One region of the Streptomyces sp. NPDC048462 genome, then DNA from elsewhere that is predicted to be linked to it. Evidence: riboswitches for the same ligand, from Rfam matches in the RefSeq annotation. Region 1 holds a riboswitch; each other region holds the start of a gene.
The links. A riboswitch is a leader RNA that binds a small molecule or an ion and turns the genes downstream of it on or off. The one in region 1 is predicted to bind cobalamin.
Positions count from the first base shown of each region.

Region 1 (7,284 bases):
AAGTGCCCGCGCGTCACACCGTCGAACAGCTCGGCAAGCCACACGAACCGCTCGCCCGCCTCCGCGCGCGCGTTGTCCAGCAGGTACCCGTGGTCGGGAGGGGACTCTCCGCCGGGCCCTGTGGTCCCGTCTGTCGGTTCCGGTCGGCCATCGACGAGCGGCGTGCGGGACGAGGAGGTCATGTCCGGATGCTCCACCTCCCGGGCGGACAGCGCCATGGCGCCTGTGGAGAGACATGTCACACGGCGGGCGCACCCGGCCGGACCGCGCGGGCATCGGACGGACAAGCTCGACCAGGTCATCGGCCGGCCCGTCACCGGCTGACCACCGATGCCACGCGTGGAAGGGCCCCGCCCCCGCGCGCGGTTCGCGGGGCCCTCCTGCCGTTCGGACGCCGGTACTGCGCCCGCTGGTTCAGTCCTCCCCCTCCAGGTCGCCCTCCGCCTCCAGGAAGACCTGACGCAGCCCGGCGAGGATCTCCGGGTCGGGCTTCTCCCACATACCGCGGGACTCGGCCTCCAGGAGGCGTTCCGCGATGCCGTGCAGGGCCCAGGGGTTGGCCCGCTGGAGGAACTCGCGGTTGGCCGGGTCCAGGACGTAGGTCTCGGTGAGCTTGTCGTACATCCAGTCGGCCACCACCCCCGTCGTGGCGTCGTAGCCGAAGAGGTAGTCGACGGTGGCGGCCAGCTCGAAGGCGCCCTTGTAGCCGTGGCGGCGCATCGCCTCGATCCACTTGGGGTTGACGACGCGGGCGCGGAAGACGCGTGAGGTCTCCTCGACCAGGGTGCGGGTCTTGACGGTCTCCGGCCGGGTGGAGTCCCCGATGTACGCCTCCGGGGCGGTGCCCTTGAGCGCGCGCACGGTGGCGACCATGCCGCCGTGGTACTGGAAGTAGTCGTCCGAGTCCGCGATGTCGTGCTCGCGGGTGTCGGTGTTCTTGGCCGCGACCTCGATGCGCTTGTACGCCGTCTCCATCTCCTCGCGGGCCGGGCGTCCGTCCAGTTCACGGCCGTAGGCGTAGCCGCCCCAGACCGTGTAGACCTCGGCCAGGTCGGCGTCCGTGCGCCAGTCCCGGGAGTCGATGAGCTGGAGCAGGCCCGCGCCGTAGGTGCCGGGGCGGGAGCCGAAGATACGGGTGGTGGCGCGGCGTTCGTCGCCGTGTGCGGCCAGGTCCGCCTGGGTGTGGGCCCGTACGTAGTTCTGCTCGTCGGGCTCCTCCAGCGAGGCCGCGAGGCGGACCGCGTCATCGAGGAGGCCGATGGTGTGCGGGAACGCGTCGCGGAAGAAGCCGCTGATGCGGAGCGTCACGTCGATGCGCGGGCGCCCCAGTTCGGCGGCCGGGACGGCCTCCAGGCCGGTGACCCGCCGTGAGGCGTCGTCCCAGACCGGGCGGACGCCGAGCAGGGCGAAGGCCTCCGCGACGTCGTCGCCGGCCGTACGCATCGCGCTGGTGCCCCACAGGGACAGGCCGACCGAGGTGGGCCAGTCGCCGTTGTCGGTGCGGTAGCGCTCCAGCAGGGAGTCGGCCAGCGCCTGTCCGGTCTCCCAGGCGAGGCGGGAGGGCACCGCCTTGGGGTCGACGGAGTAGAAGTTCCGTCCGGTCGGCAGGACGTTGACCAGGCCCCGGAGCGGGGATCCGGAGGGTCCGGCGGGGACGAAGCCGCCGTTCAGCGCGTGGACGGTGTGGTCGAGTTCGTCGGTGGTGGCCGCCAGACGCGGTACGACCTCACCGGCCGCGAAGGCCAGGATGTCGGCCACGGCCTGCGGGTGCCCGGCCGCGACCCCGGCGACGGCGTCCGGCGCCCACGCGGCGTCCTCCATCGCCAGGACCAGGGCGCGCGCCTGCTCCTCGATCTCGTCGGCCGCGGTGCGGGTGGCCGCCGACTCGTCGAGGCCGAGCGCCTCGCGCAGGCCGGGCAGGGATGTGGTCCCGCCCCAGATCTGGCGGGCCCGCAGGATCGCCAGGACGAGGTTGACCCGGTCGCCGCCGGCGGGCGCGCCGCCCAGGACGTGCAGTCCGTCGCGGATCTGTGCGTCCTTGATCTCACAGAGCCAGCCGTCGAGATGCATGATGAACTCGTCGAAGCCCTCGTCCTCCGGGCGGTCTTCGAGCCCCAGGTCGTGGTCGAGCTTCGCGGCCTGGATCAGGGTCCAGATCTGGGCCCTGATGGCCGGGAGCTTCGCCGGGTCCATCGCCGCGATCTGGGCGTGCTCGTCCAGGAGCTGTTCCAGCCGGGCCACGTCGCCGTAGCTCTCGGCGCGGGCCATCGGCGGCACGAGGTGGTCCACCAGGGTGGCGTGGACGCGGCGTTTGGCCTGGGTCCCCTCGCCCGGGTCATTGACCAGGAACGGGTAGACGAGCGGGAGATCGCCCAGTGCCGCGTCGGGCCCGCACGCGGCGGACAGTCCGGCGTTCTTCCCGGGCAGCCACTCCAGGTTGCCGTGCTTGCCGAGGTGGACCATCGCGTCGGCGCCGAAGCCGTTGTCGTCGGCGGAGGCGGCGATCCAGCGGTAGGCGGCCAGGTAGTGGTGCGAGGGCGGCAGATCGGGGTCGTGGTAGATCGCGATCGGGTTCTCGCCGAAGCCGCGCGGCGGCTGGATGAGGATGAGCAGGTTGCCCCGGCGCAGCGCGGCGAGGACGATGTCGCCCTCGGGGTTGCGCGAGCGGTCCACGAACATCTCGCCCGGGGCCGGGCCCCAGTGCTCCTCGACGGCCTCGCGGAGTTCGGCCGGCAGCGTCGCGTACCAGCGCCGGTAGTCGGCCGCCGGGATACGGACCGGGTTGCGGGCCAACTGCTCCTCGGTGAGCCACTCCTGGTCGTGGCCACCCGCCTCGATCAGTGCGTAGATCAGCTCGTCGCCGTCACCGGAGGCGAGGCCCGGCACCTCCTCGTCGCCGAAGTCGTACCCCTCGGCGCGGAGCCGGCGCAGCAGCGCGACGGCGCTCGCCGGGGTGTCGAGTCCGACGGCGTTGCCGATCCGGGAGTGCTTGGTCGGGTACGCGGACAGCACAAGGGCGAGGCGCTTGTCGGCGTTCGGGATGTGGCGGAGCCGCGCGTGGCGCACGGCGGTCCCGGCGACCCGGGCGGCGCGCTCGGCGTCGGCCACGTAGGCCGGCAGGCCGTCCTCGTCGATCTCCTTGAACGAGAACGGGACGGTGATCAGGCGGCCGTCGAACTCGGGGACGGCGATCTGACTCGCGGCGTCCAGCGGCGAGACGCCCTCGTCGTTGTCCTCCCAGTCGGACCGGGAACCGGTGAGGCAGAGCGCCTGGAGGATCGGCACGTCGAGGCCGGTGAGGGCCCCGGCGTCCCAGGACTCGTCGTCCCCGCCGGCCGACGCCTCGGCGGGCCGGGTACCGCCCGCCGCGAGCACGGTGGTCACGATCGCGTCGGCGGCCCGCAGGGCGTCGATCAGCTCGGGTTCGGGCGTGCGCAGCGAGGCGACGAACAGCGGCAGCGCGCGGCCGCCCGCGTCCTCGACGGCACCGCACAGGGCGTCGATGAACGCGGTGTTGCCGCTCATGTGGTGGGCGCGGTAGTAGAGCACCGCGATGGTGGGGCCGTCCGTCACGCGGGGCGTGCGCTCCAACGGGCCCCAGGAGGGCGCCGGGGCGGGCGGTTCGAAGCCGTGGCCGGTGAGCAGGACGGTGTCGGACAGGAAGCGGGCGAGCTGCTCCAGGTTGGCGGGGCCGCCGTGCGCCAGGTAGGCGTGCGCCTCGGCCGCGATGCCGATCGGGACGGTGGAGGCGGCCATCAGCTGGGCGTCGGGGGCCTGTTCCCCGGTGAGGACGACGACGGGGCGCCCGGTGGCCAGGACCTGGTCGAGGCCGTCCTGCCAGGCGCGGACCCCGCCGAGGAGACGTACGACGACCAGGTCGGTGCCGTCGAGGAGCTCGGGGAGGTCCTGGAGCGGGAGCCGGGAGGGGTTCGCGTAGCGGTAGGCGACCGGGCCGTCGGAGGCGCGGGCGCTGAGCAGGTCGGTGTCTGACGTCGACAGGAGCAGGATCATGCGGCGTCTGGCCTTCCTCGGGGTATCCACGCCCCGGGCGGTGTCGGAATGGGACTCCCCTGCTCGGACGGGCCGAGTGGCTCGGGGAAGGGAGTTCCTGACTCACCCGGCCGGTGGGGCCGGGTTCACAGTGGCGGGACCGCGCCGGAATCGCACCGGGCTTCCTCCCCTGTCGCCGTCTGTGGCGACTACGGACCGGAAGGTCCGTCGCTAGGCATAGTAAGGGGCGGTCAAGAACTGGGAGGCATACGGATCTGATGAGATGGTCGGTATGCTCGCCGCCATGCCCCCGCCAGCCACTTTGCCCGTGCCCACAGGAGCCGCGTCCGTCCGTGACCGCGGTGACGCCTGCCCCGGCACGCTGCGGCTGCACAGTGCGCACGACGGTGCGCTGGCCCGGGTCCGGATCCCCGGGGGGGTACTGAGCGCGAGCCGGGCAGATGTGCTGCGGGAGTTGGCGGAGCGGCTCGGCGATGGTGAGCTGCATCTCACTTCGCGCGGCAATGTGCAGTTGCGCGGTCTGCGGCCGGAGTGCGGCGGCGAACTGGCCTCCGGGCTGGGTGAGTCGGGGCTGCTGCCCTCCGAGCGCCACGAGCGTGTCCGCAACATCGTGGCCTCCCCGCTCTCCGGGCTCGACGGCCGGGGAGAACGCGACGTCCGCCCGTGGCTGTCCGCGCTGGACGAGCTGGTGTGCGCGAGTGAGCTGACGACCGAGCTGTCGGGCCGCTTCCTGTTCGCACTCGACGACGGCCGCGGCGATGTGGACGCGCTCGGCGCCGATGTGACCCTGCTGGCACGGGCCGACGGCGACGCGGCTCTGCGGATCGGTCCGGCCGAATCAGTTCTGCGGATATCCGGCGCGCACGCCCCTCGGGCCGCGCTCGTCGCCGCCGAGACCTTCGTGGACACCGCGCGCGGCTCGGGCGTCTGGCGTGTGACGGATCTGCGCGCGGAAGGCGGGATCCTCCGGGACCAGGTGGTCCGGCGGCTGGCTCGGGCCGGGATCCCCTCCGCGCGCACCGCCGGGCCCGTGCGCCCCTCGGAGTCGGCTGCTCCCGCGTTCGGCGTCGTGGACGGCCCGTACGACACGGTCGCGCTGTCCGTCGGCGTGCCCCTGGGACGCGTCGGCGCGGAGCAGTGGCGGGCGCTGACAGACACGGCCCGGCAGCGAGACGGTGGCGGTGGCCGTGGCGGTGGCGGTGACGGTGGCGGTGACGGTGGCGAACTCAGGCTCACCCCGTGGCGCGGCGTCGTCGTGCCGGGTGTGGAGCGGGCGCGGGCCGCGGAGAGACTGGACGCTCTGGGGGCCGCCGGGCTGATCACCGGGCCCCTCTCCCCCTGGACCGGGGTGGGGGCCTGCATCGGGCGTCCCGGCTGCGCCAAGTCACTCGCCGATGTGCGGGCCGGGGCGGCAGCGGCCCTGGGGCCCGTGGGGGCGCTGCCGGTGTACTGGTCGGGGTGCGAGCGCCGGTGCGGTCATCCCCGGGGCGAATGGGTCGACGTGGTCGCCACCGCGGACGGCTACCGGGTCTCACTGGTGCGCGACGGTGAACGGCACGCCCCGCTGCCCGTCCCCGACAGCCCGTCCGCGCTCGCGGCCGCCGTGGAGGCGGCCCGGGGCAGCCTCGGCACCTGACCGTCCCGCACCCGGCCGCCGCGCACCGACCGGCCCGACCCCGGACCAGACCGGCCCCTCCACACCCGACTTTCCACGCCCGATTTTCCACGCCGATGAAGAGAGCGACAGCACTGTGCACCAGTACGAGAAGGACGGACCGGCCATCTATCGGCAGTCGTTCGCCACGATCCGCGCGGAGGCCGATCTCTCGGGGCTGCCCGCCGATGTGAGCCAGGTGGCGGTCCGGATGATCCACGCCTGCGGCATGGTCGACCTCGTACGCGATCTGGCCTTCAGCCCGGACGTGGTGTCGCGGGCCCGTGCGGCGCTGCGGGCCGGCGCGCCCATCCTGTGCGACGTGGCCATGGTCGCCAGCGGTGTCACCCGCAAGCGGCTGCCCGCCGGCAACGAGGTCGTGTGCACCCTGTCCGACCCGGCGGTGCCCGGTCTCGCGGCGGAGCTCGGCACCACCCGCAGCGCGGCCGCCCTGGAGCTGTGGCGCGACCGGCTGGACGGCGCGGTCGTCGCCGTCGGCAACGCGCCCACCGCCCTGTTCCGGCTGCTCGAACTGATCGAGGAGGGCGCGCCGCGCCCCGCCGCCGTCATCGGTGTGCCCGTCGGCTTCATCGGCGCGGCCGAGTCCAAGGACGCCCTGGCCGCACACGCGTCCGGGCTCGACCACCTGATCGTGCGCGGCCGGCGGGGCGGCAGCGCCATGGCGGCCGCCGCCCTCAACGCGATCGCCAGCGAGGAAGAGTAAGCGTGAGCGAGCAGAAGAACGGCCGGCTGTACGGGGTCGGGCTCGGCCCGGGCGATCCTGCCCTGATGACCGTGCGCGCGGTCCAGGTCATCGCCCAGGCCGATGTCGTCGCCTACCACAGCGCCCGGCACGGACGGTCGATCGCCCGGTCCATCGCGGCGGAGCATCTGCGCCCCGACCACATCGAAGAGGCCCTGGTCTACCCCGTCACGACGGAGACCACGGACCATCCGGGCGGCTACCGGGGCGCGCTGGACGACTTCTACGCCGAGGCGGCGGCCCGCCTCGCGGTGCACCTCGACGCGGGGCGCACGGTCGCCGTGCTCGCCGAGGGCGACCCGATGTTCTACGGCTCGTACATGCACATGCACAAGCGGCTCGCCGACCGCTATCCCACCGAGGTGATCCCCGGCGTCACCTCGGTCAGCGCCGCGGCCGCCCGGCTCGGCACCCCGCTCGTCGAGGGCGAGGAGGTGCTGACCATCCTGCCCGGCACCCTGCCGGAGGAGGAGCTGACCGCCCGGCTGGCCGCCACGGACACCGCGGTGGTGATGAAGCTGGGCCGCACGTTCCCCGCGGTGCGCCGCGCCTTCGAGGCGTCGGGCCGGCTGCCCGAGGCCCGTTACGTGGAGCGCGCCACGATGGCCGGGGAACGCACGGGCGAGCTGGCCGGGATCGATCCCGGCTCCGTGCCGTACTTCGCGGTCGCCGTGCTGCCCAGCAGGATCGACGCGCCGCGCCCCGAGGCCGAAGGCACCGCGGACGGCGGCGAGGTGGCCGTGGTCGGCACCGGCCCCGCCGGACCGCTGTGGCTGACGCCCGAGACGCGCGGGGTGCTGGCCGCCGCCGACGACGTGGTCGGCTACACCACCTATCTGGAGCGGGTGCCGGTCCG
Region 1 covers NZ_JBICXG010000004.1:250,637-257,920, reverse strand. The annotation lists gene ACGFU6_RS09645 (methyltransferase domain-containing protein) at 1-182, opposite strand, end outside; gene cobN (cobaltochelatase subunit CobN) at 415-4,011, opposite strand; cobalamin riboswitch at 4,083-4,235, opposite strand; gene ACGFU6_RS09635 (precorrin-3B synthase) at 4,283-5,647, shown strand; gene ACGFU6_RS09630 (precorrin-8X methylmutase) at 5,763-6,389, shown strand; gene ACGFU6_RS09625 (precorrin-2 C(20)-methyltransferase) at 6,392-7,284, shown strand, end outside.

Region 2 (7,284 bases), on a different contig from region 1:
AGCCCCGTCGACCACTGCCTGACCTCCTTCGACCAGGTGTTCGTGGAGCGCGAGGCGCTGCTCGGCGGCCGGCAGGGACGGGTCGACGACGACGGGGTGTTCCGCAGCGGCACCGCCGGGCGCAGACGCCGGTTCCTCGCCTCCATCGGCCGCGTCACCACGGGCCGCATCTGCATGAGCGCGAGCGCGATCGGCTCCGCCCGCGCCACCCTCGCCATCGCGGTCCGCTACTCCGGCCACCGGTACGTCTCCGCCGGCCGGGCGCTGCCGCCGCTGCCGGTGATCGCCCACCGCAGCCACCACGGCCCGCTCGCCGGGGCCATGGCCACCGTCTTCGCGATGAGCCTGCTGCACCGGCGGGCCCTGGACCGCTGGGAGGCGGCGGCACACGGGCCGGATCCGGAGCGCGAGGCGGCCGGGCGGCTGGTCGACATCGCCAAGGGCTGGATCACCTGGCAGGCCCGGTCCGTGATCGTCGAGTGCCGGGAACGGTGCGGCGCCCAGGGGCTGCTGGAGAACAACGGGATGAGCGAACTCGTCACCGGGGTGGAGGGTGCCATCACCGCCGAGGGCGACAACATGGCCATCCACGCCAAGGCCGCGTCCGAGATGGTCATCTCCGCGATGCCTGACGCACCGGAGGCCTGGGGCGCGGCGCTCGAGGGCCCGCAGACCGGCGACCTGGACGATCTCCGCTTCCTCGGCCGGCTCCTGGCCCACGTGGAGCGGATCCAGTTCGCCCGTTCCCGCGCCCGCATGGCACGGGCCCCGCACGGGGGTCCGCTGAGGCGGTGGAACGAGGGGTCCGGGCCCGCGCTGCGCGGAGTCGAGGCGCATGCCTGCCGGCAGGCGGCCGAGGCGTACGCGGACGCGGTCGACGGCCTGCCCGAGGGGTTTGCCCGCGAGCGGCTGAGCGAGCTGGCCCGGCTGTTCGCGCTGCGCCTGGTCCAGCACCACAGCGGGGACCTGCTCGTCGCCGGCCACCTCACGGCCGGCCAGGTCGAGGACCTGACGGAGCGCACCGAGCGACTCGTCGCCGCGGTGGCGAACCACCTGCCCGAGCTCGCCGACTCGTTCGCGCTGCCGGAGGAGGTGCTCGCCGACTGGCCCATCGCCGGAGCCCGCTACGCCGAGGCGTACGACGACCCGGGGGCGTCCTGGCACACGGGCGGGTCCCCGGCACCCGCCGGAGCCGGGCGATGAGCGGCTCGGCGGAGCTGGCGGTACCGCAGGGCGTTCGGCGCGCGGCCGACGTGGTCCAGGGCCTCGGCGTCGGTGCCGTACTGCTGGCCTTCTGGGGTACCGCGGCCGTGCTCTCGCGCTGGTGCACGGGGGCGGCGACACCCGCAGGCGAATCGGTTCGCCGCAAGGCGTAACTGGAGGAACGCTGCTCAGTTACTTCGGCGTCGGGGTGGTGAGAGGAACCGCCCGGGACACCCCCGCCGGACGGGCATGATGGAGAGGAAGACCATGAGCGCGATTCACCCCACGATCACCGAGGTACTCAGCCGTACCTTCAGGGTGCCTGTGGCCGAGATTCTCCCCGAATCCACGATGGACAGCCTGGACATGGACTCCCTGGCAGTCGCCGAGTTCGCCGTCGTCATCAGGGAGGCCGTCGGCGTCGAGCTGGATCCGGGCACGCTGCACCGGGACACCAGCCTCGCCGGGCTCACGGAGTTCCTCCGCGCGGCGGCCGGCGACGAGGCGCCGGTGAGTGCGGCCCGATGAAGATGCCGGCCATCGCTGTCACCGGTCTGGGAATGATCACCCCGGTCGGCAACGACACCGAGTCCACCTGGGACGGGGTGTGCGCCGGCGTCAGCCCGGCCCGCATCGTTCCCGAGCTCGCAGGATGCGCGATCGACTTCGCCTGCACGGTCGAGGGCATCGACCTGGACGCCGCGATCGGCCGGCGTACCGCCTTCCGCATGGGCAGGTACACCAAGTTCGCGGTACTGGCCGCGCGGGAGGCGGTCTCCGACGCGGGACTCGACCCGGGCGGCTGGGACGGCAGCCGGGTCGCGGTCGTCGTCGGCACCAGCAGCGGCGGATCCGCCGGTCTGACCGATCAGGCCCTGGTGCTGGAGCGGCGCGGGCCCGAGGCGACCTCGCCGTCCGGGATCCTGCTCACCATCCCGAACATGCCCGCGGCGGAGATCGCGATCGAGATGAGCGCGACGGGCCCCAGCCTGGCGCCCTGTACCGCCTGCTCGTCCGGGATCACCGCGCTGTCCGTGGCCCGGGACCTGCTCGTCACCGGACAGTGCGACCTGGCCATCGCGGGAGCCACCGAATCGACCCTCTTCCCGATCGCCATGACCGGATTCGCCAGATCCGGCGCGGCCGCCCTCGCGGACCGGGACCTGTCCCGGCTCAGCCGGCCCTTCGCGGCCGACCGGGCCGGGCTCGTCATGGGGGAGGGCGCCGCCGTCATGGTGCTGGAGCGCGCGGCCGACGCCGAGGCCCGGGGCGCCGAGCCACGCGCGTTGCTCGCGGGCACCGGCGCCACCACCGACGCGCACCACCCCACCAGCCCGCACCCCGACGGGCGGATCGCCCAGGCGGCCGTCGAGGCCGCGCTGCGCGACGCGGGCTGGCAGGCCGGGGACGTCGAGCACATCAACGCGCACGGCACGGCGACCCCGCGCAACGACGCGGCCGAAGCCGCCCTGATCGGCCGGGTCTTCCCGCACCGGCCGCCCGTCACCGCGCCCAAGGGCGTGCTCGGCCACTGCATGGGCGCGGCCGGAGCGATCGAGGCGGGGCTGACGATCCTGACGCTCCAGCGCGGAATCGTCCCGCCCGTCGCCAACCTGGACGCGCCCGCGCCCGGGTTCGACATCGACTGCGTGACCAAGCGGCCACGGGCGCTGCCCGTGCGGCGGGCTCTCAGCCACTCCTTCGGATTCGGCGGACACAACGCCGTGGTCGCACTCCTGCGGCCCTGAGGACGCGGGGCGGACCGGGCCGGGCAGGCCCGGTCCGCCCGCCGTACCGTCGCTGAGCTGCGCGGACCCCGTGGTAGCGTGCCTGGGCCAGTCGAACTCCACGTAGGGGTCAGGGAATCCGGTGTGAATCCGGAACTGACGCGCAGCGGTGAGGGGGACGGGCGGGGCCAACAGCCACTGGGAGACCCACGGGTCCCCGGGAAGGCGTCCCGACCGTACGAACCCGAGTCCGAAGACCTGCTGGCGCCCGCGGTCCGGCACCGGTTCGCGGAACTCCGTACAGCGGGCCCCGCGCATGGGCCCAGAGACGCCGAGGTACTTCGTGCCGCTCATAGCCGGCCATGCCCGCTCCGCCGCCCTGCTCACGGCCGCAGCACTCCTGCTGACCGCCTGCGGCACAGGCGGCGACAGCTCCGCCGACAGGCCCACCGGGGCCGACGGCTATCCGGTGACCCTGAAGAACTGCGGGCACACCGTCACCGTGCGAGCGGCCCCGCGCCGCGCCGTCCCGGTCGACCAGGGGTCCACCGAGATCCTGCTCTCGCTCGGCCTCGCCGGCCGGCTGGCCGCCACCGCCACCTGGACCGACCCGGTGATGAAGGGCCTGGAGAAGGCCAACGCCGGCATCCCCCGGATCTCCGAGAACCGTCCCTCGTCCGAGAAGGTCCTCGACCAGGAGCCCGACTTCGTCAGCGCGTCCTTCGAGTCGACGCTCGCCAAGGGCGGCGTCGCCCCCCGGGAACAGTTCGAGAAGCTGGGCGTCCCCACCTACGTCTCGCCCGCCGACTGCACCGCCAAGGACAACAGCAAGGACGGCGACGGGGTCAGGACCGGAGCACTGACCATGGACAGCGTCTACCGCGAAGTACGCGACATGGCCAAGGTGTTCGGTGTCCCGGAGCGAGGCGAGAAGCTCGTCGCGGAGCTGACCGCCCGGGTACGGAAGGCGACCGACGGCATCAACGCCTCCGGCGCCACCCTGATGTACTGGTTCGCCAACTCCGAGTCCCCGTACCTGGCGGGCTGTTGCGGGGCGCCCGGCGTCATCACCCGGGAGCTGGGCGCGAAGAACGTCTTCGACGACACCCATGAGGAATGGCCGCAGATCAACTGGGAGACGGTCGCCGACCGCAACCCCGACGTGCTGGTCATCGGTGATCTGACCCGCAAGTCGCAGACCGCCGAGAGCGCCTCGCGGAAGATCGCGTTCCTGGAGTCCAATCCGGCCACGAAGAACATGGACGCCGTACGGCACAAGCGCTACGTGCTGCTCAGCGGGCAGGCCATGAACCCGTCGATCCGGACGGTCGAGGGCGTGGAGCGGGTCGCCGCCGGGCTGCGCACCTTCGGGCTCGCGGGGTGACGGACACCGAACGGGCCGCGCGGGCGAGCGGACACGAGCTCCCCGCCGCCGGTGAACGCGGGCGTCGCGGTGTCCGGGGCATCGGCGGGGGACTCCTGTGGGCCGGCGGCCTGCTGCTCCTGGTCCTGTCCGTCGCCGTGGCCGTCACCATCGGCCCCGCCCGGATCTCCGTCGGAGACGTCCGGGACACGGTGGCGGCCCACCTGGGGCTCGGGGATTCGCCGCTCAGCCCGATCCGGGACGGCATCATCTGGAACCTGCGCATGCCGAGGACCCTGCTCGCCGCCGTCTGCGGCGCCGGACTCGCGGTCTGCGGCACCGTCATGCAGTCGCTGCTGCGCAACCCGCTCGCGGACCCGTTCGTCCTCGGCGTCTCCTCCGGGGCGTCGACCGGTGCGGTCGTGGTCGTCGTCCTCGGAGTCGGCGGGGGAGCGGTGTCCCTGTCGGCCGGTGCGTTCATCGGGGCGCTCTGCTCCTTCGCGCTGGTCCTGCTGCTGAGCCACACCCTCGGCGGCAGCACCGACCGGGTGGTCCTGTCGGGAGTCGCGGCCATGCAGCTGTTCTCCGCGCTCACCTCCTTCGTCGTGATGACCGCCGCCGACGCCGAGCAGACCCGCGGGGTGCTGTTCTGGCTGCTCGGCTCGCTCGGCGGCGTCGGCTGGAGCGATGTGTGGACCTGCTCCGCCGTGCTGGCCGTGACCCTGCTGATCTGCCTGGGCCACGCCCGTACGCTCGACGCCTTCGCCTTCGGGCAGGACGCCGCCGCCACCCTTGGCGTCCACGTCGGGCGCACCCGGATCGTGCTGCTCTGCGCGACCGCGCTGCTGACCGCCGCCCTCGTCAGCTCGGCCGGCGCCATCGGCTTCGTCGGCCTGGTGCTGCCGCACGCGGCCCGCGCGCTCGCCGGCTCCGGGCACCGCAGGCTGCTGCCCGTCACCGCGCTCGCCGGGGCCGTGTTCCTGGTCTGGGTGGACACCCTCGCGCGCACCGTCCTCGATCCGCAGGAGGTTCCGGTGGGTGTCGTCACCGCCCTGATCGGGGTGCCCGCCTTCGTGCTCGTCCTCTACCGCACCCGGCGGACCGCATGAGCTCGCCCGGCAGCGGGCTGCGGGCCGACCGGGTCAGCCGCGAGGCGGGCGGCCGCCTCATCCTGGACGGGGTCTCGCTGACCCCGCCGCCCGGTGCCACCGTCGGCCTCATCGGCCCGAACGGCTCGGGGAAGTCGACCCTGCTGCGGATACTGGCCGGGGTCCTCGCGCCGGACGCGGGCACGGTCACCCTCGACGACGACCCGCTGGCCCGGATCGGCCGCCGCACGGTCGCCCGGCGGGTCGCGGTGGTCGACCAGCACTCGCTCACCCAGGTCGAGCTGAGCGTCGTGGACGTCGTACGCCTGGGCCGTATCCCACACCGCCGCGCCTGGTCGGCGCCGACGGCCGAGGACGAGAGCGCGGTGGACCAGGCCCTGGAGCGGACCGGTCTCACCGGCCGCCGGGACCAGTCCTGGCACACCCTCTCCGGCGGCGAGCGCCAGCGCGTCCAGATCGCCCGCGCGCTGGCCCAGCAGCCGCGCGAGCTGCTGCTGGACGAACCGACGAACCACCTGGACATCCAGCACCAGCTGGAACTGCTGTCCCTGGTGGCCTCGCTGCCGCTGACCGCCGTCATCGCCCTGCACGACCTCAACCTGGCCGCGATGTTCTGCGACCGGATCGTGGTGCTGGACGGCGGCCGGGTGGTCGCGGCCGGCACCCCGGCCGAGGTGATCACCCAGGAACTCATCGCCGCCGTCTACCGGGTCGGGGCCGTCGTGACCCCGGACGGCCCGGAGGGGCGGCCCTCGGTGCGTTTTCGCCCGGGGAGGCCCGGGAGGCCCTGACAGCGGGTCCCGGATGACACGAGAGGGCGGACCCCCGTGCTGCGGGTCCGCCCCTCGCTCCTGTCCGGTCCGGCGCGGTGCGCGGGGTCAGCGGCGCCGTCCCTGGCCGAACTCGCCACCGGCGTCCTTACCGCCCATGTCCTTGCCGTCCTTGGTCATGCCGTCCGCGTAGTCGATCTGCTCCTTGCGCAGTTCCGCGGACACTTCCTTCTGCTCGGTCACCTTCTTGGTCTCCATCCGCACCCGCTCGACCGGCACGGTCTCCTTCCGCATCGTGGCGCGTTCGGCGTGCAGGGTGACCTCCACGTCCTGTTCGTTGATGTCGGAGCGGGCCGCCTTGTCGCCGGGCTGGAGCGGCTCCCGCACCACCCGGACCTCTTCGTGCGACACGGGGACCGTCCTGGTGACGTTCTCGGTGACGACGTACTTGTGCAGCCGGGCCTTGCCGCTCTCGTACTCCTCGGTGCCGACACGCAGCTGTTCCTCGGAGCGGATGAGTTCCTCCTTGCCGTCCAGGCCGGCGGAGGCGGACCGTTCGGCGCCCGCTCCGGCTCCGACCAGCGGACGGGCCGTACCTGGGGTCTCGGCGTCCCGGTGCTTGCCGGTGCCCGCTGCCGCGCCCGCGGTGCCGGAAGCCTTCCCGCGCTCCGTGCCGGCCGCGCCCATGGCCCCGGCTCCTGCTCCGGCGGCCGCGCCCGCTCCGGCCGCGCCCATGGTGCCGGTCCCGGATGTGGTCGGCGCACCGGCCGTGCCGGCGGCCCCGGAACGGTCACCGAGCTTGCCGCCGGTGTTCCTGGTCAGGCCGTAGTGCCGGTAGAGCTCCTCCTCCTCGGAGACGGAGAGGTGAGCGTCCGCGTCCACCCTGGGGGCTTCCTTGACGCGGTCCTTCGGATGGGAGATGTGCAGGTCGGAGCCCACGCGACGGGCTCCGGCGAGAGGCACGAAACTCTCCTTCATACCGAACAGGCCGGTCTTCACCGTGATCCAGTCCGGTCGGCCGGTGCTGTCGTCGACATACACCCGGCCCACGTTGCCGATCTTCTCGCCCGCGGTGTCGTACACCGTCAGGCCGTCGAGCTCTCCGGAATCCG
Region 2 covers NZ_JBICXG010000001.1:449,443-456,726, forward strand. The annotation lists gene ACGFU6_RS01825 (acyl-CoA dehydrogenase) at 1-1,203, shown strand, start outside; gene ACGFU6_RS01830 (hypothetical protein) at 1,200-1,376, shown strand; gene ACGFU6_RS01835 (acyl carrier protein) at 1,471-1,731, shown strand; gene ACGFU6_RS01840 (beta-ketoacyl-[acyl-carrier-protein] synthase family protein) at 1,728-2,951, shown strand; cobalamin riboswitch at 3,023-3,211, shown strand; gene ACGFU6_RS01845 (ABC transporter substrate-binding protein) at 3,247-4,314, shown strand; gene ACGFU6_RS01850 (FecCD family ABC transporter permease) at 4,311-5,402, shown strand; gene ACGFU6_RS01855 (ABC transporter ATP-binding protein) at 5,399-6,193, shown strand; gene ACGFU6_RS01860 (PRC and DUF2382 domain-containing protein) at 6,281-7,284, opposite strand, start outside.
Region 2: linked by a shared signal. The riboswitch ahead of ACGFU6_RS01845 (ABC transporter substrate-binding protein) and the one ahead of cobN (cobaltochelatase subunit CobN) in region 1 are both predicted to bind cobalamin.

Region 3 (7,284 bases), on a different contig from region 1:
ACGGCCGGCGAGACGGCGTTGAGCAGCAGGCCGAGCCGGAGATCGTCCTGCCCGACGATGGCGGTGAAGGGGTACGGCGTACTCACAGGGCCTCCTTGGTGGCGGCGGTTTCCAGCGGTTCCGACGGGCGTTCGGGCCCCGGTGGCGGCTGCGGGGCGGGGACCGGTGTGCGGGGTCCCCGCACGGCCGGGCTCCCGGGGAGCGGGGGCGCTCCCGGCGGGATGAAGGGGAGTCCGGCGGGAGCGCCCGACTCGATGAGCCGCCACAGCGCGTCGGTGTCGGCGTGTTCCTCGATGAGGTCACCGAGGCGGTCGAGCTGCTCCTCGCGCAGTGCGGCGAAACAGGTGCCGGGGGCGGGGACGAAGCGGCGCCCCGCGGCCCGCGCGACCTCGGCCAGGAAGCGGCGGCGGAACGCGTCGCTCTCCAGCGAGCCGTGCCAGTGGGTGCCCCACACCGCGCCGGACCGGCAGCCGTCCAGGCGCCGCCCCCGTGCGTCGGTGAGGAACGGCTCGCCGCCGCGCACGTCCGCGACGCCGTGGTGGATCTCGTACCCCTCGACGGGGGCGCCGAGCGCCTCGCCGACCGGCCGGGCGAGGGTCTTCTCGCGGTCGAACCGCACGCGTACGGGGAGCAGGCCGAGCGCGTCGACCTGTCCGGCGCGCGACTCCACCTCGTCCTCGATGTGTTCGCCGAGGATCTGGTAGCCGCCGCAGATGCCGAGGACCGGGCGGCCCTCGGCGGCGCGCCGCAGCAGCGCGTCGGCAAGGCCGCGCTCGCGCAGCCAGGCCAGCGCCTTCACCGTGCCCCGGGTGCCGGGCACGATGACGAGATCGGCGTCGGACAGCTCCTCGGGACGGTCCACGAACCGCACCACGACGCCGGGTTCGGCGGCCAGCGCGTCGACGTCGGTGAAGTTCGACATCAGGGGCACCGCGCACACGGCGACGCGCAGGACGTCCTCGCCGTGCGGGGGCGCGACGACGGACTCGCGCACGGTGCCGCGCAGCGAGACCCGCAGCCCGTCCTCCTCGTCGATGCCGAGGCCGTGGGCGAACGGCAGCACTCCGTACGTGGGCCGCCCGGTGAGACCGAACAGCATGTCCAGGCCCGGCTCCAGCAGTGACACGTCACCGCGGAACTTGTTGACCAGGTAGCCGGCGATCAGTTCCTGGTCCTCGGCGGCGAGCAGCGCCGTCGTACCGAAGAACGAGGCGAAGACCCCGCCGCGGTCGATGTCCCCGACGACCACCACCGGGAAGCGGGCCGCCCGTGCGATGCCCATGTTCACGATGTCGGTGCGCCGGAGGTTGATCTCCGCCGGACTGCCCGCCCCCTCGCAGATCACCGCGTCATACGTGGACCGGAGCTGCTCCAGGCAGTCCACGACGGTGGACAGCAACTGCTCCTGCCTGCCGCCGTGGTAGCCGCGGGCGCTCATCTCACCGACCGCGCGCCCCATCAGGACGACCTGGCTGGAGCGGTCGCCGCCGGGCTTGAGCAGCACCGGGTTCATCAGCGCGGTCGGCTCCACCCGGGCGGCCTGGGCCTGCATGGCCTGGGCCCGGCCGATCTCGGCGCCCTCGCGGGTGACGAAGGAGTTGAGTGACATGTTCTGCGCCTTGAACGGCGCGACCTTCACCCCCTGGCGCACCAGCCAGCGGCAGATGCCCGCCGTGACGACGCTCTTGCCCGCGTCCGATGTGGTCCCGGCGACCAGCAGTCCGCCGCTCATGTCGGTCTCCGTCCTGAGGTGCGCGCACCCGGGGCAGGTGTGCCCGGACCGCGCGTCGAGGTGATCCGCCGTGCCGCGGCGCCCGCGCCCAGCCGGGCCGCCACGCTCACACCGAGGGCCAGCACGCCGATCCGGCGCGAGAGCCGTACGGCGCGTTCGATGTCCTTCGTCCCCACCGCCCGGCCGGCGGCGCCGTTGAGTACGGGGCGGTGCTCGACCCGGCCGCCGTAGGCGAGGGTGCCGCCGAGCCGTACGCCCAGCGCGCCCGCGAACGAGGCTTCCACCGGGCCCGCGTTGGGGCTCGGGTGCCGGTGGGCGTCCGTACGCCAGGCCCGCAGCGCACCCCGGGGCCGTCCCCCGGCGGCGACCGCGAGCAGCGCGGTCAGCCGGGCGCCGGGCCAGCCCACGAGGTCGTCGAGGCGGGCCGAGGCCCAGCCGTAACGCAGATGGCGGGGCGACCTGTGCCCGACCATCGCGTCCAGGGTGTTGGCGGCCCGGAAGCCGACGAGCCCGGGGACCCCGCCCAGCGCGCCCCACACCAGTGCGCCGACCACGGCGTCGGAGGTGTTCTCGGCGACGGACTCCACCACGGCACGGGCGATCTGCGGTCCGTCCAGGGACTGCGGGTCACGGCCGCACAGGCGGGGCAGCCGCTCGCGGGCCAGTTCGAGGTCGCCGGCGGCCAGCGCGCCGCCGATGGACCGGGCCTCGCGCCCGAGCGACGTACCGCCGACGACGGACCAGGTGGCGGCGGCGGTCAGGGCCACGGACGCGGCGGGACGGCGGCGCAGCGCACGGGCGGCCAGTGCCGCGCCTCCGGCGGTGCCTCCGGCGCAGACCAGGGTGTGCAGCGCGCCCCACCCGCGGTGGTCGCGCCACAGGCGGCGTTCGATGCCTGCCGCGGCCCGCCCGAAGGCGGCGACCGGATGTCCCCGGCGGGGGTCACCGAGCAGCAGATCACCGATCAGACCGGCCGTGGCGCCGTACGCGAAGATGCGATCGGCACGCACGGTTCAGCCGGCCGTCGCGCCTCGGACGCCCTTGGTGCGGGCAGCTGGCGGCGGGGGAGACAGGGATACGGACGCACGGCGGCCGGGCATGGCGATATGTCCTCACTCAGGGTCCGCGCCCTGGTTCGACGTGATCGGCGACCAGAGTCTCCTGGCTCCCGGATCCGCAGTACCCCCGGTCTTCCAGCCCACTTGGCGTGGACCGTGACTTCCGGTGGTGGGGGACTGCTCCCCGGTGACAGTGGCGGGACCGCGCCGGATTCGCACCGGCTTCCTCTGCTGTCGCCGTAATGGCTCCGGCAGTCCACCACGCTCCGCGAACGCCAGTCAACCTACCGTTGACCTGCGGCGGCGCAGTGTGCTGAGACCCACATCGGGCCGGCCGCACGCGAGGTGCGGCCGGCCCGATACGGCGGATGGTTCAGGTGCGGTGGGTCGGGGACTGCGGCTCAGGCGACGATCATGTAGATGCCGTAGGCCACCGCCGCCGCGCACAGCCCGAAGCAGGCGTACGCGCCCGCGCGGGCGAGCATCAGGGACCCGCCGGCCTGACCGCCCGGTGCGGCCGCCTCGGCCTGCCGGGAGAGGCCGACGATGCCCAGGGTGAAGAGGCCCACCAGCGCGACGGTGGCGACGAGAGAGACGCCGAAGACGGTGCCGAGGGCTGCCCAGTCGATGTTCATGGAGGATCTTCCTTACACCGTGGCAGGTCGTGCCGGGTCGGCGGCTACGGGCCCGGCCGGGGCCGGGATGGTGGTCTTGAGGTCATGCTGGGCCTGGGCCGCGGTGGGCGGCGGGCTGACGGCCGCGATGGCGGTGGTGACGACCCCGGCGGGTTCGGCGTTCCCGCCGGCCGTTGCGCCGTTCTGGCCGCCGGGCCCGACGTCGTCCTGGCCGACCGGCTTGCGGCGGGACAGGACCCAGATCGCTCCGGAGCCCGCGACCAGCAGCAGGGCGACGAGCACGACGCCCCAGGTGCCCTGCTTGGTGAGGAACTCCGCCCCCGCGCCGACCAGACCCGCGGCGGGCAGCGTCAGACCCCAGGCGACGAACATCCGGGTGGCGGTGGACCAGCGGACCACACCGCCCCGGCGGCCGAGGCCGGCGCCCATCACCGCACCCGAGCAGGACTGGGTGGTGGAGAGGGAGAAGCCGAGGTGCGAGGAGGCCAGGATGACCGTGGCCGCACTGGTCTGGGCGGCGAAGCCCTGCGGCGGCTTGAGCTCGGTGAGGCCGCTGCCCATGGTGCGGATGATGCGCCAGCCGCCCAGGTAGGTGCCGAGCGCGATGGCCAGACCGGCGCTGACGATGACCCAGACCGGCGGGTTCGCACCGGGGGAGAGCACCCCGCCGGTGACCAGGGCCAGCGTGATGATGCCCATGGTCTTCTGCGCGTCATTGGTGCCGTGGGCGAGCGAGACCAGCCCGGCGGAGGCGATCTGCCCGGCCCGGTAGCCCTTGGCGGTCGCCTTCTCCTGGGCGTCGTTACGGATCTTCCCGCCGATCCGGTAGGTCAGCCTGGTGGCCAGCAGTGCGGCCAGACCGGCGACGAACGGGGCGGCGACCGCGGGGAGCAGCACCTTGGTGACGACGGTGCCGCCGTCGACCGAGGACCAGCCCGCGGACATCACCGCGGCGCCGATCAGACCGCCGAAGAGGGCGTGCGAGGAGCTGGACGGCAGCCCGACCAGCCAGGTCAGCAGATTCCACAGGATGGCGCCGACGAGCGCCGCGAAGATGACCTCGGTTCTGAGGCCGTTCTCGTTGATGATCCCGCCGGAGATCGTCTTGGCGACCTCCACCGACAGGAACGCGCCGACGAGGTTGAGAACGGCGGACATCGCCACCGCTGTCTTGGGTTTGAGTGCGCCGGTCGAGATGGTGGTCGCCATCGCGTTGGCGGTGTCGTGGAAACCGTTCGTGAAATCGAACACTAGAGCTGTCACGATCACAATCGCGAGCAGCAGCGTGATGTGTTCCATTTACCCAGGCAATCGTTCGACGTCAGTGGCACGTGGAACGTAGGCAACCCGGGTGAACGGAAGATGAACTGAACAGGGCGTTGCGGTGACTCCAATCGGAGTGGCGATGCCCCGTTTGGCCGTGGTCCGACAGGGCGGGACGGGCGCCGGGCCGTGTGGGCCCGGAATCCGGGTCCGGCCGGCCTCCGGAAACAGGGCAGAAACATGGGCCGCTCATCAGTGGAAAGGATCTTCGTATGAGCGATCAGCGACAGGGTCCGGTCGAACAAGCCGTGGGCGTCGGACAAACCGCGGGCACCGGACGGGCCGGGGACGTCCGGCTGTCCGGGGACATCGGGCGGGCCTGGGGCGCGGTCGTCGCCACCGCCCGCCGGACGGCGGCCGACGGACTGGTCGTCGGCACCTCGGGCAACGTGTCGGCGCGAGTGGGCGGCACCGTCCTGGTCACCCCGAGCGGCGTGCCGTACGACCGGCTCCGCCCCCAGGACGCGGTCGGCGTCGATCTGGAGGGCAACCAGGTCCTCGGCGAGCTGGCCCCGACCAGCGAACTCCCGCTCCATCTCGCGGTCTACCGGAACACGACGGCGGCCGCCGTCGTGCACACCCACGCGGTGCACGCCACGGCCGTCTCCACGCTCGTCGCCGAAGTCCCGCCGATCCACTACGCGGCCGCACTGCTGGGCGGTCCCGTCCGGGTCGCCGCCTATGCCCGGTACGGCACCGACGAACTCGCCGCGAACATGCTGGCCGCCCTGCGGGACCGCACCGGCTGCCTGCTCGGCAACCACGGGACCGTCACCTACGGAGCAACCCTCGACGAGGCGTACGACCGCACCGCCCAGCTCGAATGGCTGTGCCGCCTCTGGCTCGCCGCGAGCGCCGTCCCCGGCCGCTCCCCGGCCCTGCTCACCCCGGACCAGCTGAGCGATGTCCGGGAGGCGCTGAAGGGGTACGGGCAGCCGGGCTGAGGCCGCCGGGGCGGGCGGCCTCGGCCCGGACGGCCCCCGCCCGCTGGCCGAGTGCGCGGGTGCCCATGAGACTGAGGGCGTGCGCCCGGTTACAGCGACGGCAGCAGTCGTCACCTCCCTCATCGGCGCCGGTGCGGCAGCGGTCGCGGCCGGCCGGTACGCCGGCGACGCCGCCCTCGGGGCGCCGTCCGGCCGTCCGTTCCCCGCCGACCGCAGACTCACCGTGCACGCGACGGCGGCGGGACAGGTCACCCTGACCCGTTCCTTCGCCGCGCTGCGCCCCGGCACCTACGGGCTGGCCGGTGACGACGTCCACGCCGTCGTCGGCCCGGTCATCGAGCAGGCCCACCAGGCCGCCGACACCGTCGTGCGCCGGCTGGAGCGCGTCAGCCACGGCACCCTGCGCCCCGGGGACAAGGTCCGCATCACACCCGAGGTGTACAGCGGCGACCCCACCGCGGCCCTCGGCCTCGGACACCGCGAGGTCGAGATCACCGGCGAACTCGGCGCCCTGCCCGCCTGGTTCGTGCCCGGCGCACGCGACACCTGGGTCATCACCGCGCACGGCATCGGCACCACCCGGGAACACCCCCTGAACCTGCTCCCCTTCCTGAACGGACAGCAGCTGCCGGTGCTCGACCTCGCCTACCGTGGCGACGCCGGAGCACCGCGCTCCCCGGACGGGCTCAGCCACCTCGGGGAGTCCGAATGGCGCGACCTGGACGCGGCCATCCGCTTCGCGGTCCGCTACGGCGCCGAGAAGGTCGTGCTGCACGGCTGGTCGACCGGCGCCTCCATGGCGCTCCACGCGTCCGCCAACTCCGCTCTCCGGGACCGGATCTGCGGCCTCGTCCTCGACTCCCCGGTCATGGACTGGGCCACCACCCTGCGCGCCCTGGCCGCCGCCCGAGGGGTGCCGTCCGCCCTGCGGCCGCTCGCCGTCCGGGCCGCCCAGGGGCAGACCGGGCTGAGCGGTGCCCGGCTCCTGGACACCTCGCTGCCCCGGACCCTGCACGTCCCCACTCTGATCTTCCACGGCCCCGACGACACCCTGGCGCCCTGGCAGCCCTCCAGGGTGCTCGCCGCCCGGCGCCCCGACCTGGTCGCCCTGCACCCCGTGGCACAGGCTCCGCATGCGGCGATGTGGAATGCCGACCCGGACTATTACGAGGAGACGCTGCGACGCTTCCTCACGCCCCTGATGTGAGCTGATGTGCCGCTTCGGCCGGTTGGTACCGGACGGTGCGCACCCCCCGGGACACCGGTGATCCGGGTTCCGTTTGGGCTTTCGGGCTGTCAGAGGCAAGACTGCTCCCCGTGACGTCCCGTACCCCGCGCGACTCCAGGCTGCGACTTGTCCGCCCGCGACCCCTCGCCACCGCTCACAAGGCCGTGATCACCCGGCGCACCAGGCCGGCACCCCGCCCGCCCGAGGGCACCCCGCCCAGGGCGGAACTGGCCCGCCAGGCCAGGACCGCTCTCGCCGACGCCGTGCGGATCGCCCGCTGGGCCGCCGGCGGCTCCCGCCCAGGCACCCCACCGCTGGCCCCCACGGCCCTCGAACGGGCCTCCTCGGAGCTGCAGTTGTCCCC
Region 3 covers NZ_JBICXG010000038.1:22,350-29,633, forward strand. The annotation lists gene ACGFU6_RS36040 (putative cobaltochelatase) at 1-86, opposite strand, end outside; gene ACGFU6_RS36045 (cobyric acid synthase) at 83-1,732, opposite strand; gene ACGFU6_RS36050 (cobalamin biosynthesis protein) at 1,729-2,742, opposite strand; cobalamin riboswitch at 2,887-3,020, opposite strand; gene ACGFU6_RS36055 (hypothetical protein) at 3,192-3,425, opposite strand; gene ACGFU6_RS36060 (anion permease) at 3,438-4,724, opposite strand; gene ACGFU6_RS36065 (class II aldolase/adducin family protein) at 4,961-5,692, shown strand; gene ACGFU6_RS36070 (alpha/beta hydrolase) at 5,772-6,899, shown strand; gene ACGFU6_RS36075 (hypothetical protein) at 7,085-7,284, shown strand, end outside.
Region 3: linked by a shared signal. The riboswitch ahead of ACGFU6_RS36050 (cobalamin biosynthesis protein) and the one ahead of cobN (cobaltochelatase subunit CobN) in region 1 are both predicted to bind cobalamin.

Region 4 (7,284 bases), on a different contig from region 1:
CCCCGACAGCCCCCGTGGAACGGCTTCCGCGGGGGCTTTCCCGTCCCCCGGTCAGCCCTTCGTCCCGCCATTGGTCTGAACCACATCCCCCACCACTTGGCCGGCGCCGGGGACCATTCCTGCCACCCGCCGCCGGCCGGAGGACCGTTGCCGGACCGCAATGCGGACAGGGGGTGACGCTGGCCGGGACCCTCGCCTAGATTTCCTGCGCATTGCAAAGGTGATCAGCGAGGGGACGGAGTCGCCGCCATGTCAGCAGACCCAGAAGGAAAGCCAGCGGACCCAGGAGGAAAGCCGCCCACGGTCACACCCGTGCGGGTGGTCATCGCCCTCTGCCTCATCGCGCCGTTCGTGGCGATGCTCTGGGTGAGTTCGTACGCCAAGATCGACCCGACCTTCATCGGCATCCCGTTCTTCTACTGGTACCAGATGCTCTGGGTGCTCATCTCGACCGCACTCACGATGATCGCGTACAAGCTGTGGCAGCGTGACCAGCGCGCCCGCAAGGGGGGTGCGTCCGCATGAAGGACGGCGTGAACGGCATCGCGCTCGGCGTCTTCATCTTCTTCTTCCTGGCCGTCACGGTCGTCGGCTTCATGGCCGCCCGGTGGCGCAAGGCGGAGAACGAGGCCAGCCTCGACGAATGGGGCCTGGGCGGACGGTCCTTCGGCACCTGGGTCACCTGGTTCCTGCTCGGCGGCGACCTCTACACCGCGTACACCTTCGTGGCCGTACCGGCGGCGATCTACGCGGCCGGCGCGGCCGGCTTCTTCGCGGTGCCCTACACCATCCTGGTGTACCCGCTGATCTTCACCTTCCTGCCGCGCCTGTGGTCGGTCTCGCACAAGCACGGCTACGTCACCACCTCGGACTTCGTCCGGGGCCGGTTCGGCTCCAAGGGGCTCTCGCTGGCCGTCGCGGTCACCGGCATCCTCGCCACCATGCCGTACATCGCGCTCCAGCTCGTCGGCATCCAGGCGGTGCTGGACGTGATGGGCGTCGGCGGCGGCGAGGACACCAACTGGTTCGTCAAGGACCTGCCGCTGCTGATCGCGTTCGCGGTGCTCGCCGCGTACACGTACTCCTCGGGCCTGCGCGCACCCGCGCTGATCGCGTTCGTCAAGGACGGGCTGATCTACCTGGTCATCCTCGTGGCGATCATCTACATCCCGATCAAGCTCGGCGGCTTCGACGACATCTTCGCCGCCGCGCAGGAGAAGTTCAACGGCCCGCCGGGCTCCAAGCCGACCGGTGCGCTCGCGCCCGGCGTGGACGGCCAGTGGGGTTACGCCACGCTGGCGCTGGGCTCGGCGCTGGCGCTCTTCATGTACCCGCACTCCATCACGGCGACGCTCTCCAGCCGCAGCCGCAACGTGATCCGCCGCAACACCACGATCCTGCCGCTGTACTCGCTGATGCTGGGGCTGCTCGCGCTGCTCGGCTTCATGGCGATCGCCGCCGGGGTCAAGGTGGACAACGGCCAGCTGGCCATCCCGCAGCTCTTCGAGAACATGTTCCCCGACTGGTTCGCGGGCGTGGCGTTCGCCGCCATCGGCATCGGCGCCCTGGTCCCCGCGGCGATCATGTCGATCGCGGCGGCGAACCTCTTCACCCGGAACATCTACAAGGACTTCATCAAGCCCGACGCGACGCCCGCCCAGGAGACCAAGGTCTCCAAGCTGGTGTCGCTGCTGGTGAAGGTCGGCGCGCTCGCGTTCGTCCTCACCATGGACAAGACGGTCGCGATCAACTTCCAGCTGCTCGGCGGGATCTGGATCCTCCAGACGATGCCCGCCCTGGTCGGCGGCCTCTTCACCCGGTGGTTCCACCGCTGGGCGCTGCTCGCGGGCTGGGCGGTCGGCATGGTCTACGGAACGGCCGCGGCCTACGGGGTCGCCAGCCCCACCCAGGCGCACTTCGGCGGCTCGTCCAAGGAGATCCCGGGCATCGGCGAGATCGGCTACATCGGCCTGACGGCGTTCGTGCTGAACGTCGTGGTGACCGTCGTCCTCACCTTCGTCCTGAACGCCGTGAAGGCGCCTGCGGGGATCGACGAGACCTCTCCCGCCGACTACACCGCCGACGCGGGCGACCCGGGCGTGAAGACGGAGCTCCCGCCGGCCACGGCCGGTGCGCCCGGCGGTCACTGACCGAGGCGCCACGGGCCGCCGCACCCCAGCACGTGGGGAGCGGCGGCCCGTTCGCGCGTCCGGGGAACCCTCGGGCAGCGCCGCCGGAGCCGCCGGGGAAAACCCGTGCCGGCGCCGCCCGCGGGTGCGGCAGACTTCCGTGCATGGACATAACCATCAGGCCGGTCGAGCCCGCCGAGTACGCCGCCCTCGGCGAGATCACCGCCGAGGCCTATCTCGGGGACGGGCTGCTGGACTTCGGCGCCGACGACCCGTATCTGGTGCAACTGCGCGACGTCCCCCGGCGGGCCGCCGAGGCCGAGGTGCTCGTCGCGGCGGACGCGCGGGGCCGGGTCCTCGGCGGGGTCACCTACGCGCCGCCGGGCAACCGCTGGGCCGACATCGCGGCGCCGGACGAGGCCGAGTTCCGGATGCTCGCGGTCTCGCGCGAGGCACGTGGGGCCGGGGCGGGCGAGGCGCTCGTCCGGGCCTGTATCGACCGCGCACGAGCCACCCCGGGGGTCACCGGCATCGTCCTGTCGACGCAGCCGGCGATGCGCGGGGCCCATAGGATCTACGGGCGCCTCGGCTTCGTCCGGACCCCCGAAAAGGACTGGTATCCCATCGAAGGGCTCTCGCTGCTGACATACCGCCTGGAGTTCCCGGCGGTCTCTTGATCGGTCACGCGACACAACATGTGGGGGCTGCCTCATCCAGCGGCCCCCACATGTATGCTCGTGCTCGCTGTCGCCGCAGGGAAATCCGGTGCGAATCCGGAACTGTCCCGCAACGGTGTATTCGGTGTGCTTTTGCGCACCTCCGAGTCCGAGGACCTGCCGACAGCGCATCCGGCTCGACCGAACCGGATGCCCAGACGTCCGGGCCTCGTGGATGGGCCGGTGGACGCCGCACGGAGTGCTGCCCCGACCGGGCCCCGCTCCGCCCGGCTGCCCCGCTCCCCCGCCGGCCCAGAGCCGAGCGAGGGAGAGCACCACGTGACCATCGCGCCAGCCGATCCGGTTTCAGCGGCCGAATCAACGGGACCCACGAGCGACGGACCGGGCACCGCACTTCTGCGGACCCTCACCGCCCTCACCGCGGACCTGCCCGACACCGACCCCGGACGCGTCGCCGGCGCCGCGCTGCGCGGCCGCAACGCCCGGTCGGACGAGGCCGAGCTGAGCTCGCTGGCCACCGAGGCCGCGGCGGGCCTGATCTCCGAGGATCCCGCCTACTCCCGGCTCGCCGCCCGCCTCCTCACCCGCACCATCGCGGACGAGGCGGCCGGCCAGGGCGCGACGTCCTTCTCCGCGTCCGTCGCCGTGGGCCACCGCGAAGGCCTGATCGCGGACCGCACCGCCGAGTTCGTGACGCTGCACGCGGCCGCTCTCGACGCGCTGGTCGACCGGGCCCTCACCGACGGCGCCGACGACCGGTTCGGCTACTTCGGGCTGCGCACCCTGCACAGCCGCTACCTGCTGCGCCACCCGATCACCCGCCAGGTCGTCGAGACCCCGCAGCACTTCATGCTGCGGGTGGCCGCCGGGCTCGCGGAGGACGACTCCGAGCGCGCCCTGGACGAGGTCGCGGCCCTGTACCGGCTGATGAGCCGGCTGGACTACCTGCCCTCCTCCCCCACGCTCTTCAACTCCGGCACCCGGCACCCGCAGATGTCCTCCTGCTACCTGCTGGACTCGCCGCTGGACGAGCTGGACTCGATCTACGACCGCTACCACCAGGTGGCGCGGCTGTCGAAGCACGCGGGTGGCATCGGCCTCTCGTACTCCCGCATCCGGGCCCGCGGTTCGCTGATCCGGGGCACCAACGGGCACTCCAACGGCATCGTGCCGTTCCTCAAGACGCTCGACGCCTCCGTCGCCGCGGTCAACCAGGGCGGCCGGCGCAAGGGCGCCGCCGCGGTCTACCTGGAGACCTGGCACGCGGACATCGAGGAGTTCCTGGAGCTGCGCGACAACACGGGCGAGGACCAGCGGCGCACGCACAACCTGAACCTGGCGCACTGGATCCCGGACGAGTTCATGCGCCGGGTGGACGCGGACACCGAGTGGTCGCTGTTCTCCCCGGCCGACGTGCCCGAGCTGGTCGACCTGTGGGGCGACGCGTTCGACGCCGCCTACCGGGCGGCCGAGGCCAAGGGCCTGGCCCGCAAGACGATGCCGGCCCGTGAGCTGTACGGCCGGATGATGCGGACCCTCGCCCAGACCGGCCAGGGCTGGATGACGTTCAAGGACGCCTCCAACCGGACCGCGAACCAGACCGCCGAGCCGGGCCGCGTCGTGCACTCCTCGAACCTGTGCACCGAGATCCTCGAAGTCACCGACGACGGCGAGACGGCCGTCTGCAACCTGGGTTCGGTCAACCTCGGCGCGTTCGTCGAGGGCGGCACGATCGACTGGGAACGGCTGGACGCCACCGTGCGCACCGCCGTGACCTTCCTGGACCGGGTCGTCGACATCAACTTCTACCCGACCGAGCAGGCCGGCCGGTCCAACGCCCGCTGGCGGCCGGTGGGGCTGGGCGCGATGGGTCTCCAGGACGTCTTCTTCCAGCTGCGGCTGCCCTTCGACTCCCCCGAGGCCCGCGCGCTCTCCACGAAGATCTCCGAGCGGATCATGCTCGCCGCCTACGAGGCGTCCTGCGAGCTGGCCGAACGCTCGGGCCCGCTGCCCGCGTGGTCCGAGACGCGGGCCGCGCGCGGTGTGCTGCACCCCGACCACTACGAGACCGAGCTGAACTGGCCGGAGCGCTGGGACACGCTGCGCGCCCGGGTCGCGAAGAGCGGCATGCGGAACTCGCTGCTCCTGGCCATCGCGCCGACCGCCACGATCGCCTCGATCGCGGGCGTGTACGAGTGCATCGAGCCGCAGGTCTCCAACCTCTTCAAGCGCGAGACGCTCAGCGGTGAGTTCCTCCAGGTCAACGCCTACCTGGTGGACGAGCTGAAGAGGCTCGGCGTGTGGGACGCGCGGACCCGCGAGGCGCTGCGCGAGGCGAGCGGCTCGGTCCAGGGCTTCGCGTGGATCCCGGAGGACGTGCGGGCGCTGTACCGCACGGCGTGGGAGATCCCGCAGCGCGGACTGATCGACATGGCGGCGGCCCGTACCCCGTTCCTGGACCAGAGCCAGTCGCTGAACCTGTTCCTGGAGACGCCGACGATCGGCAAGCTCTCCTCGATGTACGCGTACGCCTGGAAGCAGGGGCTGAAGACGACGTACTACCTGCGCTCGCGCCCGGCGACCCGGATCGCGCGTGCCGCGTCCGGCCAGACGGCCGCCGCCGCCCCCATTCCCGTACAGCAGGCGACCGCGCCCGACGCGGACGCGATCGCCTGCTCCCTCGAAAACCCCGAGTCCTGCGAGGCCTGCCAGTAATGAGCACATCCGAGAACAAGAACCTGCTGGACCCGGGCTTCGAACTGACCCTGCGGCCGATGCGCTACCCGGACTTCTACGAGCGCTACCGGGACGCGATCAAGAACACCTGGACGGTGGAGGAGGTCGACCTGCACTCCGACGTCGCCGACCTCGCCAAGCTGTCGCCGGGCGAGCAGCACATGATCGGGCGGCTCGTCGCGTTCTTCGCCACCGGTGACTCGATCGTCTCCAACAACCTCGTGCTGACGCTGTACAAGCACATCAACTCCCCCGAGGCGCGGCTGTACCTGTCGCGGCAGCTGTTCGAGGAGGCCGTGCACGTCCAGTTCTATCTGACGCTGCTCGACACCTATCTGCCCGACCCGGCCGACCGGGCGGCGGCCTTCGACGCGGTCGAGGAGATTCCCTCGATCCGTGAGAAGGCGCAGTTCTGCTTCAAGTGGATGGACTCGGTCGAGAAGATCGACCGGCTGGAGACGAAGGCCGACCGCCGCCGCTTCCTGCTGAACCTGATCTGCTTCGCGGCGTGCATCGAAGGGCTGTTCTTCTACGGCGCGTTCGCCTACGTCTACTGGTTCCGCTCGCGCGGCCTGCTGCACGGCCTCGCCACGGGGACGAACTGGGTCTTCCGCGACGAGACCATGCACATGAGCTTCGCGTTCGAGGTCGTGGACACCGTCCGTAAGGAGGAGCCCGAACTCTTCGACGACGCCCTCCAGCAGCAGGTCACCGACATGCTGAAGGAGGCCGTCGAGGCGGAGCTGCAGTTCGGCCGTGACCTGTGCGGCGAGGGCCTGCCGGGCATGAACACGGAGTCCATGCGCGAGTACCTGGAGTGCGTGGCCGACCAGCGGCTCGCCCGGCTGGGCTTCCCCGCGGTGTACGGATCGCAGAACCCGTTCTCGTTCATGGAGCTCCAGGGCGTCCAGGAGCTCACGAACTTCTTCGAGCGCCGCCCGTCGGCCTACCAGGTGGCGGTCGAGGGCACGGTCGGCTTCGACGACGAGTTCTAGACCCCGCTCTTACGGCAGCGCCGCTCCACTGTGCGTTCGGCACGGTGGGGCGGCGCTGTGGCGTTGAGTCAGGCGACGTCGAACGTTCCGGCCCGCGCGCTGGCGACGAACGCGGAGAAGGGCCCCGTGCGAAGTCGACAGCAGAACGCATCACCACGCGCGCGAGGTGGGGCGGTGCTCGGAACTGGACCCGTCACGCGTCGAAGTCGTACTCCAGGACGTAAGCCGCCGCGTCCAGGACCATCTCGTTGACCTCCACGGGGCGGCGGCCCTCCTCCGCGAACGCGGTCCGGCAGATGAGCATGACGGGCGTACCCGCCGGAAGGCTCAGCTGCGACGCCTCCTCCGGCAGGGGCATCCGAGAGCGGATCTCCTCCCGGAAGTGGACCGGGGCGTGGCCCAGTTCGGCCAGTCGCGCGTAGATGCCTCCCGGGCCCGTGTCCGGCTGGGTGATGGCTGAGCCCGCGACCAGGGATGCGGGGAGGTACGAGGTCGACAGCAGCACCGGCTTACCTTCCAGGACGAACCGGCGGCTCCTCACGCAGACCTTCTCCCCCGCCTCAAGGCCGAGCACCCGCGCTGCGTTCTCCGAGGCGATCCCCTCGCGTACTTCCACCTGATCCACCGCCAGGTCTCGCCCCTGAAGGTCCGCTTCCCAGACGGAGCGTCCGGACCCCCACCGCTCGCTCGCCAACCGCTGAATCCCACTCCGCCTCAGTGGCTGGAAGGCACGAACGAAAACGCCCA
Region 4 covers NZ_JBICXG010000026.1:24,745-32,028, forward strand. The annotation lists gene ACGFU6_RS31540 (DUF3311 domain-containing protein) at 319-525, shown strand; gene mctP (monocarboxylate uptake permease MctP) at 522-2,150, shown strand; gene ACGFU6_RS31550 (GNAT family N-acetyltransferase) at 2,294-2,806, shown strand; cobalamin riboswitch at 2,848-2,985, shown strand; gene ACGFU6_RS31555 (ribonucleoside-diphosphate reductase subunit alpha) at 3,125-5,521, shown strand; gene ACGFU6_RS31560 (ribonucleotide-diphosphate reductase subunit beta) at 5,521-6,537, shown strand; gene ACGFU6_RS31565 (GntR family transcriptional regulator) at 6,731-7,284, opposite strand, start outside.
Region 4: linked by a shared signal. The riboswitch ahead of ACGFU6_RS31555 (ribonucleoside-diphosphate reductase subunit alpha) and the one ahead of cobN (cobaltochelatase subunit CobN) in region 1 are both predicted to bind cobalamin.